Regions from separate parts of the Bacillus sp. FJAT-45066 genome, predicted to be linked through region 2. Evidence: riboswitches for the same ligand, from Rfam matches in the RefSeq annotation. Region 2 holds a riboswitch; the other holds the start of a gene.

Region 1 (5,979 bases), 3.6 Mb from region 2:
CGCCTTGAGTTGCGATTAGGATAGAAAATACCCCCGCTAAACCACCACCGTATAATACTGCTTTCGTACGAGAAATATTGAATTTGTCTTGTACACCAGCAACGTACGTTTCAACGATAGAGATTAAAGAAGACAATCCTGCCAGAACTAACGATCCGAAGAATAAGAATCCGAATAACTGATTTAATGCAGGTAATTCATTAATTATTGTAGGGAATACTGCGAACGCTAACACTGGACCAGCCTTTACTACATCAGCAACAGCTGAACCTTGTGTAAATGCTAAGAAGCCTAAGATACTGAATACACCAATACCAGCTAATAACTCAAACGAGGAGTTACTAAATCCAGTAATGAATGCATTATTCGTAATATCCGATTTCTTCGGTAAATAACTTGAATAAGTAATCATAATAGCAAATGCGATAGATAAACTGAAGAAAATTTGACCGTATGCTGCTACCCAAACTTTTCCATCGGTGATGGAGCTCCAATCAGGTTTAAAGAATGCATTCAAACCATCAACAGCACCTTCTAGAGTTAGAGCTCGAACAACAATGATTAGAAACAGAACTACTAATGTAGGAATAAAGATTCTGTTAGCTAACTCAACTCCACGTTTAATCCCTTTGAATAAAACACCTAACGTTACTGCCCAAACAATTAGTAGAGGAATGAAAACACCTGGAACGATACTTCCTACTTCACCAGGGTTTACTAACTGTAAGTAGTCTCCGAATAAGAAATCTTGTGTTTTTTCTCCCCAACTTAAATTGAAAGAGAATACAGAGTAGGACATCGCCCATGCGATGATGGCCGCATAGTACACGGAAATAACAAATGCGATACCAACTTGCCACCAACCGATCCATTCATACTTTTTATTCATTCTTGCATACGATAGTGGCGCTGACCCTCTATATTTATGCCCCATCGTAAATTCTAAAATTAATAGTGGTATACCTGCAGTTAAAAGTGCGAATAAGTATGGTAAGAAGAACGCTCCTCCACCATTATCATACGCTACTGCCGGAAAACGCCAAATGTTACCTAAACCAATTGCTGAACCTACTGCAGCGAATATAAACCCTGCCCTTGTCCCCCATTGCGGACGGTTTTCCATACCTTTTTCCTCCTCGTTCGCCTCTTATCCTTCTGCTAGAAAAAATAGATATATGTATAAAGACTATTTCGTAGCAACTAAAAGAATGCGAATCTTTTATTTTTTCTGATTATTCAATATAATTTATACATAGTATAACTAGACTTTATGACTATGTCAAAGCAATTTTTTTATTTATTTTAAATGGTATTATTTCAATATTTAATAGTATTTATGACCAGATGCTAATAACAGAATGTAAACTATTAATATTCCATTCATTAATTATTTTAAAATATTAACCGTCCAATAACAGAAAAAAGGTTGTCCAGAAAGAACTTTCTAAAACAACCTTTTTGAATAAAAAAGTCGTGCCGGTTGTGTGGCCGCTTTCCGCGGGGGAGGCGGTGAGCCTCCTCGAGCCCAAGGGCTCTGTGGGGTCTCACCAGCCTGCCCTCTCCCGCAGGAGTCGGCCACACAACCGGCACTTTATGTCGTAATCATCTTAAACTTCTTAGATATAACCTTTTAAATTATGTTGCTGCTTTCATTCCTCTAAATACAAACCCGACTATTACAAAACTTACAACTATCACTAGTAAGCCTACTAATGTGCTACCAGTCAGACCTAATGCGATAAATCCTAAAGACGCTACACCTGCACTAATTAAAGCGTAAGGCAGTTGCGTTAACACATGGTCAATGTGATTACAGTTTGCCCCTGTGGAAGAAAGAATGGTTGTATCTGAAATTGGTGAACAATGATCACCAAATACCGCTCCAGCTAAAACCGCTGCTAACACAGGTAATAATAACTCAATGTTCGTAGCTGCAGCAATTTGGCCACCGATTGGTAAAAGCAAAGCAAAAGTTCCCCATGAAGTTCCAGTTGCAAATGCTGTAAATCCTGCAATGATAAATACAATAACAGGTAACCAAGCGATGTTCATATTCGATTTTTCAACCACATCCGCTAAATATACTCCTGTTTCTAACGCATCAATTAAACTTGTAATCGTCCATGCAAATAATAAAATATAGATGGCAGGTAGCATGGATTTTGCACCAGCCGCTAAGCCTTTTGTAAATACAGAACTGCTAACATCTCCACTCTTCACTTGACGGAAGAACAACGCAACCGTGACAATTAACGCAAAGATTCCACCATATAATAAAGCTGCAGAAGGATCTGTTTCTTCAAAAATCGCTAATAGCGTTACATCGCCATCTAAAGCCGAGTAACCAGTCCATAACATTGCAGACACTACACCAACTACTAACGATACAATCGGCCATACTAAGTTTCCGATAGAGCCTTTCGTGCTAGACGGTAAGTCTTCCGATAATTGACCTGGCACTTCTTTTTCCGGATCGAATAATTGACCTTTTTCCATCGCACGAGCTTCATGCGTTTTCATTGCTCCAATATTTACATTGAAGTAACTTACTAAAAACACCATTAATAAAGCAGAAAGCACATATAAGTTCATTGGAATCATTTGAATAAATGCACTTAATGCCGACATGTTTGCTACATTATGTGTTACTAAAATACCACCGATAATACCAATAATGTACGCACCCCAACTAGAAATTGGCGAAACAACACAAATTGGTGCTGATGTAGAGTCAATTAAATAGGCTAATTTTGCTCTAGAAACTTTGTGACGATCTGTTAAAGGACGACTAATTTGTCCAACTGCAAGCGCATTAAAATAATCATCGATAAAAATGACAATTCCTAAAATAGCAGTTAAAAATTTAGAACCTCTTCTCGTCTTCACACGATCTAATGCCCACTCGCCGAATGCACGACTTCCACCTAATATAGAAATAAATGCCGTAATAATACCTAAAATAATTAAGAATAATAGAATGTAAACATACCAAGTTTCAATTGCTTTATCGTTAACTGAATAGAAAATAGCTAATACTGCGTTAAAAATAATCGTCGCCATTTCAATTGGATTAAAGTCTGCTAGCAACAATGCTGCAGCAACGATACCGGCTCCAAGTGAAATAAGTACACGCCTCGTCAGGATAACCATTATAATGGCTAACACTGGAGGAATTAATGAAAAAATTGTTCCTTCCATAAGAAAAAACCCCCTAAATTTGTTTTGGTTGCTGACTAACGCAAACCGGCTACAAAAAAAGAGGGCTTTTGAACATAAAAAGACGTAATGATAGAAGATAACTATCATTACGTCTACTTGTAATGTATGTTATATTCCATCCGATCAGTAGCCCTCCATTATGAACCCGTTCGCTCTAGTCATAATGACAGTGTTATCTTTATTCAAGATAACCCCAGCAAAAAAAGCATGACGGCTTTTTTTACTTCGGCAAAGCATCCTTTCTACTACTATCACAGGAGTCACCCTCCAGTAGTTTACTCTTATGCTATGCAACCTCTACCTCATTGTATGATAAGGTCAATATTAAATTTTATTATTTGAGTCCGTTTCATAATGTATTACTACTATACGAAAAACGAATAATTACAGCGTATTTTTATTAAGAACACCTTTAAAAACAAATAAATAGCTCCGTATAATAGTAAAACATTCATTTTTCACTAAACGAACCGTAATTATAAAATTGATTCATTAAAAAATATAACATATTGATTCTACTAGTACAACCGTAAAAATATGTTCTTTCTAGTATTAGCTAACTGCCGCTATACTCTCTTTATCGTTACACTTAACAATTGTTACATCTAGTTGCTCTTTAAGGTTTATATCATATGGAGTTTCTAATTCGTTTCCATTTTCTTCTATTACACGTAAAATTGGGCGTTCTGTCATCTCTTTGTTCTGTCCAATGACAATTGCTTTACGATTATCACTAAGTTCAACCGCTAAGCCATACGGATAAATGGCTACTGATTTTCTGAATGCATCAATGATGGCTGGATCATATAGAGAACCTGATCCTCCATATAAAATCTCTAACCCTTCATGAGGTAACATTGCATCACGATATACTCGATGAGAAGTAACTGCATCAAACACATCTGCTACAGCTAAAATTTTGCCAAATAAGTGTATGTCTTTTTCTTTAATGCCTCTAGGATATCCACTACCATTTAATCGTTCGTGGTGTTGGAAAGCACAATGTGCAACAAGAAGTGGCACCGTATGCATTTTTCGGATTAAATCAAAGCCTTTTGTTGTATGGCTTTTCATTTCCACAAATTCTTCACTCGTAAGTTTTCCAGGTTTATTCAGTACTTCTAAAGGTACTAGCATTTTGCCAACATCATGTAATATCCCACCTAGACCTAATATCTCTAAGTCTTTTTGAGGCAAGCCAAGTTTTAAGCCGATAGAAAGTGCATATATGGTTACATTTAATGAATGGGTAAATACATAGTTATCATGAACAAATACATCTGTTAATAAAGTAGAAACTTCATTATTCCCCTTCATATCAGAAAGTAGTAGTTGTATTAAATCTTTTAATTGTTTGGTAGATTGGTCCATTATAAACCACTTACTAAGTTTCTCACCTTTAAATGCTTCGAACGTTTCTGTTATTGTTTGTAATGCCTCTGTTTTAACACGGTCTGATACCATGGATGGAATAATAATATCATTCGTTCTCGCATCTTCTAAATAAACAAAAGTTACTTTTAGTTGGATTAGACGTGAAATCATTCTATCTGTTAGTGGAATTCCGCTTTTAAGCAAGATTCTTCCACTTTCGTTATAAATGGATTTAGCAAGCTTCATTCCTGGCTTCAATGATTTAGTATGTAATAATCTCATGATTTCTCCTATCTATCTCTCGACAAAATTTTTGATTATTTACCTTCATTATATATAAAAAAAAGAATATTTCATGGTTTTTTTGCAAAAAAACACGAATTATTCCTAAATAACTATATTTATACAATTTTATAAGTAAATATAGAATATTTTTTACGTTTACAACACAAAAATATGAAAGGCCGCATAAAAGGTAGCACGGCCCAATACTTGTTAAAGCATTTTTAATAGTGCTTCTTTACCTGGCATTCCAACATGAATCCCTCTGTTTTCTGCTTCTATCGTGACAGATTCTAACGGGGCTTCAAGCAACTGCTCGATTGTTCGAACGCCAACTGCTCTTCCAGCAATAATCCCACGATCCTTTAATTTTTCATTCAATAATGCAACATCGAGGGCACCGCACATTATATAGCCTTTTTCTGCAGTTACTGCCATAAAGTTCGTTTTAGGTAACTTAACGATTACAGCAGTAAACTGTTCTCCATTTATGATAATTGGTTTCATTTCGACCATGGATAATGCTCACTCCCTTCCATTAATACTTTATGAAGGGGGCGTAGAATTCGTGTAATGATTATTAGTCATTTGCACATTTCTTTTGTTAGCTTTTTTAGTTTCCAAGTAAGTACATCTCTGAGCAATTCGGGCATGTAGAATTGTTTTTTTGCTCTTTTAATGGTTGGGAACCATTTGCCGAACGTGAACATATCAATTGTTCCAACACTATAAGTTTCAGCTAGTTTTAGTGGTACGTTAGCGACTAAGATTTCTTTTATTATTTTTACTCCATCTTTGTTTTGTCCATAAATAATTTCCAAATTAGAAAAAGACATTTTCCCCATCACTTCTCCGCGAAATCCTAGTCCTTTTACACGAATTTGTTCATGTTCTTCTTTGTTTGCTTCTAGTATAATTTCTCTTAATTCTTCCCCTTTTAACTCCACTTTACAAGGATTAATAGGGTGGGGACATATTCGATGAATTTGTTCAGCAGAAATTACCCCAGCTTCTAAGTTGTTTAGAATAACTCCGTTGTTGACCATTCCTATATCAGCCCTACACCACTCCTTTAATGCTTCGGCAAGCGTAGAGGCTAATGGT
Region 2 (5,979 bases):
AACCAGAACATAGCTGGAGAAGCTAAAATCTCAGCCATCATATTGTAGTTAACATCTGCTCCAAGTGCAGCAGCAATTCTCGTTTCCCATACGTGCCATACAACAAATATTAATGTAATAACTCCAGTGATACGTTGTAATGCGAACATCCAGTTACGTACATAGCCATATTTACTTACATTGTTTTTCGCAGTGAATGCAATGTATAATCCGTAAATAGCATGGAATAAAATAGGAAGTGCAATTACAAAAATTTCTAAAACGTAACGAAACGGCAAGTTTTCCATAAAGTGTGCCGCGTTGTTAAAAGCTTCTGGCCCTCTTGTAGCAAAGTAGTTAATAACTAAATGCTGAATTAGGAAGAGTCCCACAGGAATTACCCCTAGTAGTGAATGGAGTCTTCTTAATAAGAATTCATTATTTTGAGCCATTTCTGTACCCCCTTTTTCGTGTAAAAAATAGATTAGATGTTAGTAAGATTCCGTTTCACTATTATAGTGAAAAACTTCTCAATCTCTGCCCATCCTTGTTTAAATTTTCGATAAAATGAAAGCCTTTGCATATTTATCGACAATTCTTCGACAAGTTTTATTTTACTCCCATGTATACCGAGCGTCAAGGAAAGGTGGGCATAAATTGTAATTTTATAAAATCTTTTATTAACTTACATCGATAAGCTAGGGAAATAATATTTTACTAGAATGAAATCATTCCATTGCTTCATTTCTGAAATTAGTGGGAATGGTATATAATAATGATTGGTGAAAAGAAAGTGGGGAATTATTTATGAGTAATGAATCAATAAACGAAACAGTAGAAAAAGTTAAAGTGCCCGCCTTTGGATACGAATTATTGCGTGAAGTATTACTTCCAGAAGTATTCGGCAAAGATCATGCCCAGTTGATGTATTGGTCTGGTAAACAACTAGCAAGAAAGTTCCCTTTATCTACTATAGATGAAATTATTTCCTTTTTCGATGAAGCAGGTTGGGGAAATTTACATATTCAGGATGAAAAGAAATATGAAATGACGTTTGTGTTAGAAGGTGGATATGTTGCTAGAAGATGTGATGTAAATAAAGATGCATCCTTCCAATTAGAAGCAGGATTCATTGCCGAGCAAATACAGCGCATGAAAGATAAAACAACGGAAGCTATAGAAGAAATAAAAAAGAAAAATAAAAGAGTTATTACGGTTCAGTGGGATAAGTAGTTATTATAGGTTATTACGGAGTCAGATAGGTTAAAGAAAAGAGCTGCCCAGGATTTTTATAAGATTCTGGGCAGTTTTTTTCTATTGTTATTGATCTTGTATATGAAGTTCATCTTTTGCTTTTTTCTTGGGCTAGTTGAACTTCATCAGCCTTATGAAGTTCATCTGACTCTTTTTTCTGGGGCTAGTTGAACTTCATCGAGCTTATGAAGTTCATCTGGCTCTTTTTTATGTGGCTAGTTGAACTTCATCGGGCTTATGAAGTTCATCTGGCTCTGGGGCTAGTTGAACTTCATCGAGCTTATCAAGTTGGCTCTTTATTCTGAGGCTAATTTAACTACATCAGCCTTATCAAGTTCACTTTCTCATTTTTCCTTGATCAAAATGAACTTCATCAGCCTTATCAAGTTCATTTTCTCTTTTTTCTTTGAGCAAAATGAACTTCATCGGCATTATCAAGTTCATTTTCTCTTTTTTTCTTGAGCGAAATGAACTTCGTCAGCCTTATCAAGTTGAAAATGAGCTTCATCGTGATGTCTTCAATCTCGCACCTTACAAAACCTATTAATTAGGCCTTTAATTCTTCTACCGCACCTTCTCCTAATTCAAACGCTACGTGTAATGCTTCAACTGCATTTAGCATTTTCTCTTCATCTACAACTGTAGATACTTTAATTTCTGACGTACTAACCATCTTCACATGAATACCTTCTGTAGCTAACACCTGGAACATTTCAGCTGCAACACCAGGGTTGGAGATCATGCCAGAGCCTACAATAGATACTTTAGCTAAGTTACTCTCTTGTTCAATATGTGTAAAGGCTAAATGCTCACGATAGTTTTCTAACACATCCACTGTTCCCTTCACATCATTCGTTTTTACAGAGAAAGAAATGTTTGTTGTATCTTTATCTAGAATAGATTGAATAATAATATCTACATTTATTCCGTGTTTTGCAAGCGTTGTAAAAATAGTTGATAATGTGTGTAATTCATTAGGTAATCCACAAACTGTCACTCTCGTTATTTGATCTTCAAACGCAATCCCTCTAATTACTAAACTCTTTTCCATTGAAACTTCCTCCTCAATAATTGTACCTTCTTCATTTTCCATACTTGAACGAACAACAAGCTTTACCCCATAGTTTTTCGCAAACTCCACTGCGCGAGGATGAAGTACGCCTGCACCTAAATTTGCTAATTCTAACATTTCATCGTAGGAAATTGATGGTAGTTTACGGGCTGATTCTACATATCGTGGATCAGTCGTAAAAACGCCAGTAACATCTGTATAAATATCACACTTCCTAGCTTTCAATGCTGCTGCTAAAGCAACCGCTGATGTATCTGAACCGCCACGACCTAGCGTTGTAATTTCATTATTAGAAGTAATCCCTTGGAATCCTGCAACAATAACGACTTTTCCATTATTTAAATGCTCTATAACATTATCCGTTTCTATATCCGTAATTCTTGCGTTTCCGTGTACGGGCTCTGTACGGATACCCGCTTGCCATCCAGTCAGCGATACAGCTTCATAACCTTTTACTTGTAGCGCCATTGAAAGTAATGAAATAGTAATTTGCTCTCCAGTAGAAAGTAACATGTCCATATCACGTTTACTTGGCTCAGCATTTATTTCTGACGCAAGTTTCACTAATTGATCTGTTGTTTTACCCATCGCAGATACTACTACTACTACTTGGTGACCATTTTTCACTTCATTAATTACTTTTTCTGCAACATTTTGGATGCGTTCTACTGATCCAACAGAAGTTCCACCAAACTTTTGTACAATGATTGACATGCTATTCATCCTTTTCTATTTACTAAATTTTTTTCATAATGTTAGACAGGGAAGCTAAATTTTCGCAATAAAAAAACAGCAATGAGCTAATTCTCATTGCTGTGATAGATTAAATAAAAATAACCGTTCACGCACTTGAGATAGCCCTCCAAGTAGATTAAACCTACCTGACAGTCCTACATTTCTTAAACGCAGAACCAGCAAAAAAAGTTAAGAGTCATTTTTTACTTCGGCGAATCTCCCCTTTTTGTAACGTTCTCAGAAGCTCTTACTTCTCCCGCTACATACTCATTGAGTTCGCACCTCTATCTTACTTCAGATTGAAGTTTGTACATTATGAAATTCATACAAAGTATATCAAACTATGAAAGAAGTTACAATTCTTAATTTTCATTTCTTAAGTGTTGGAAAATATTTTCTGCTGCTTTTAATGGGACTCCCGCTTTTTGTAACTCTTCTATAGAAGCTTCTTTTATTTTTGTAATGGACCCAAAATGTTTCAATAATGCTTTTTTCCGCTTCTCACCAACACCCTCAATCCCATCTAAAGAAGATTGAAAAACGGACTTAGATCGGAGTTGGCGGTGAAAAGTGATAGCAAAGCGGTGCACTTCATCTTGTATTCGTTGTAGTAAATAAAATTCTTGGCTATTTCTATCTAATCTCACCAATTCGAAATTATCGCCTGAAATAAGTTCACTCGTTCGATGTTTTTCATCTTTCGATAAACCTGCAAGTGGAATAAACAAATTCAACTCATTCTCTAATACATCTTTCACTGCTTGGATATGCCCTTTACCACCATCAATAATGATAAGATTAGGAAGTGCCAATCCCTCTTTCAACGCTCTCGAATATCGCCTTCTAACGACTTCTCTCATCGATTCGTAATCATCAGGTCCTTTTACTGTTTTAATTTTATATTTTCGATAATCTTTCTTATTAGGCTTTCCATCAATAAATACTACCATTGCCGAAACTGCATCTGTACCTTGAATATTCGAGTTATCAAAAGCTTCAATGCGTAATGGAGCTTTAATACCGAGCTTTGCACCAATATTTTCAACTGCTTTAATCGTTCTATTTTCATCTCGTTCTATTAATGTGAATTTTTCTTTTAATGCAACGTTCGCATTTTTTTCTGCTAAAGTGACTAACTGTTTTTTCTTTCCTCGTTGAGGCAGATATATTTTTGTATCTAATAACTTTTCTACTAATTCTATTTCAATTGTAGATGGTAAATAGATTTCTTTTGGTACGAAATGGCTTGCTTTATCATAAAATTGGCCAATGAAAGTTAAGAAGTCTTCTTCAGGTTCATTGTATATCGGAAACAAAGAAGCTTCACGCTCAATAAGTTTCCCTTGTCGAATAAAGAAAACTTGAACACACATCCAACCTTTATCAACCGCATAGCCAAATACATCTCTATCTACAAAATCATTCATCTCCATTTTTTGCTTTTCCATTGTTGCTTCTATGTGTAATATTTGATCTCGAAATTCTTTTGCTCGCTCAAAATCTAGTTGTTCAGCTGCAGTTGTCATCTTTTCTGTTAGTTCTTGTTTAATTTCTTTATAACCACCATTTAAAAATCGAACAATCTCGTCTACAATTTGTTTGTTTGTTGTTTCTGTTACTGTTTCAACACATGGTGCTAAGCACTGTCCCATATGAAAATACAAACAAACTCTATCTGGTAGAGTAGAGCATTTTCTTAAAGGATAAATTCTATCTAATAATTTTTTTGTTTCATTTGCAGCTTGTACATTTGGATATGGGCCAAAATATTTCCCTTTATCTTTTTGAACTTTCCTAGTAATTATTAATCTAGGATGGCGATCTGATGTGATTTTAATAAACGGATATCGTTTGTCATCTTTTAACATGACGTTATATTTAGGACTATGTTTTTTTATTAAATTAAGTTCTAATATAAGTGCTTCAATATTAGAAGAGGTGACGATATATTCAAAGTCAACTATCTCATTGACTAGTCTTAATGTTTTTCCATCATGAGAGCCCGTGAAATAAGATCGAACACGATTTTTTAACACTTTGGCTTTACCAACATATATAATAGTACCTTGTTCGTCTTTCATTAAATAACAGCCTGGTTGGTCGGGTAATACGGCTAATTTTTCTTTAATTAATGTGTTCACTCTTATCCCCCCGTTCTTCTCGATTTTGCATAACGATATTTTATCATAATTTCTTTTAAAAAGAAGCATTCAACTCTTCCCGAGTTCGACATAATTTCCCAAGAAATTTTTTAAAACCTAAGCATAAAGTATTGGATACTAATCGTTGCTGTTCGCTGTAGTACTCGCTATCCGCGGGTGGTCTCGGGATCCTCCTCGGAGCATGCGCCTGTGGGTCTACCTTGATGCACTTCTCCGCAGGAGTCTCCTACTACAGTGAACAGCAACTTCACTTCCGTATATTCCCAAGAAAAACGAAAGAAATGAAAAAAGCCTAGCATAGGCTAGGCTTTTTTCGTGTTTATTATAGGTGTTTGTTTAATAATTCAGCTAGAGCTTCTTTCGGTTGGAAACCAACTGTTTTATCTACAACTTCACCATTTTTTAATACTAATAAAGTTGGGATACTCATAACGCCGAATTGACCAGCTGTTTCTTGGTTTTCATCAACGTCAACTTTCGCGATCTTCACTTTGTCACCCATGTCTGCATCTAACTCTTCTAATACAGGTGCGATCATTTTACAAGGTCCACACCAAGGTGCCCAGAAGTCTACTAAGACTACACCTTCGCCAGTTTCTTGCTTAAAGTTTTGGTCTGTTACGTTTAAAATTGCCAATTCAAATACCTCCTAATATACGTTGAATATAACGTAGGATGAAGCAAGCTTTTAATTTACTTGGAAAAACTTTCTTCTTACTACATACGAAAAGTATAGCATTTCGTAAAGAAAGTTACTAATTATATGCTTCATGAATT

The links. A riboswitch is a leader RNA that binds a small molecule or an ion and turns the genes downstream of it on or off. The one in region 2 is predicted to bind lysine.
Region 1: it holds a riboswitch for lysine, as region 2 does, so the genes downstream of both, CDZ92_RS19035 (Na+/H+ antiporter NhaC family protein) here and CDZ92_RS01210 (aspartate kinase) in region 2, are expected to answer to the same signal.

The regions. Positions count from the first base shown of each region.
Region 1 is NZ_NISQ01000001.1:3,809,333-3,815,311, reverse strand. Features, by position in the region: gene CDZ92_RS19040 (sodium-dependent transporter) at 1-1,123, opposite strand, end outside; gene CDZ92_RS19035 (Na+/H+ antiporter NhaC family protein) at 1,636-3,198, opposite strand; lysine riboswitch at 3,339-3,527, opposite strand; gene CDZ92_RS19030 (HD-GYP domain-containing protein) at 3,772-4,875, opposite strand; gene CDZ92_RS19025 (YunC family protein) at 5,089-5,391, opposite strand; gene CDZ92_RS19020 (bifunctional metallophosphatase/5'-nucleotidase) at 5,460-5,979, opposite strand, start outside.
Region 2 is NZ_NISQ01000001.1:245,234-251,212, reverse strand. Features, by position in the region: gene CDZ92_RS01220 (succinate dehydrogenase cytochrome b558 subunit) at 1-431, opposite strand, end outside; gene CDZ92_RS01215 (YslB family protein) at 787-1,212, shown strand; gene CDZ92_RS01210 (aspartate kinase) at 1,781-3,019, opposite strand; lysine riboswitch at 3,153-3,335, opposite strand; gene uvrC (excinuclease ABC subunit UvrC) at 3,403-5,181, opposite strand; gene trxA (thioredoxin) at 5,525-5,839, opposite strand.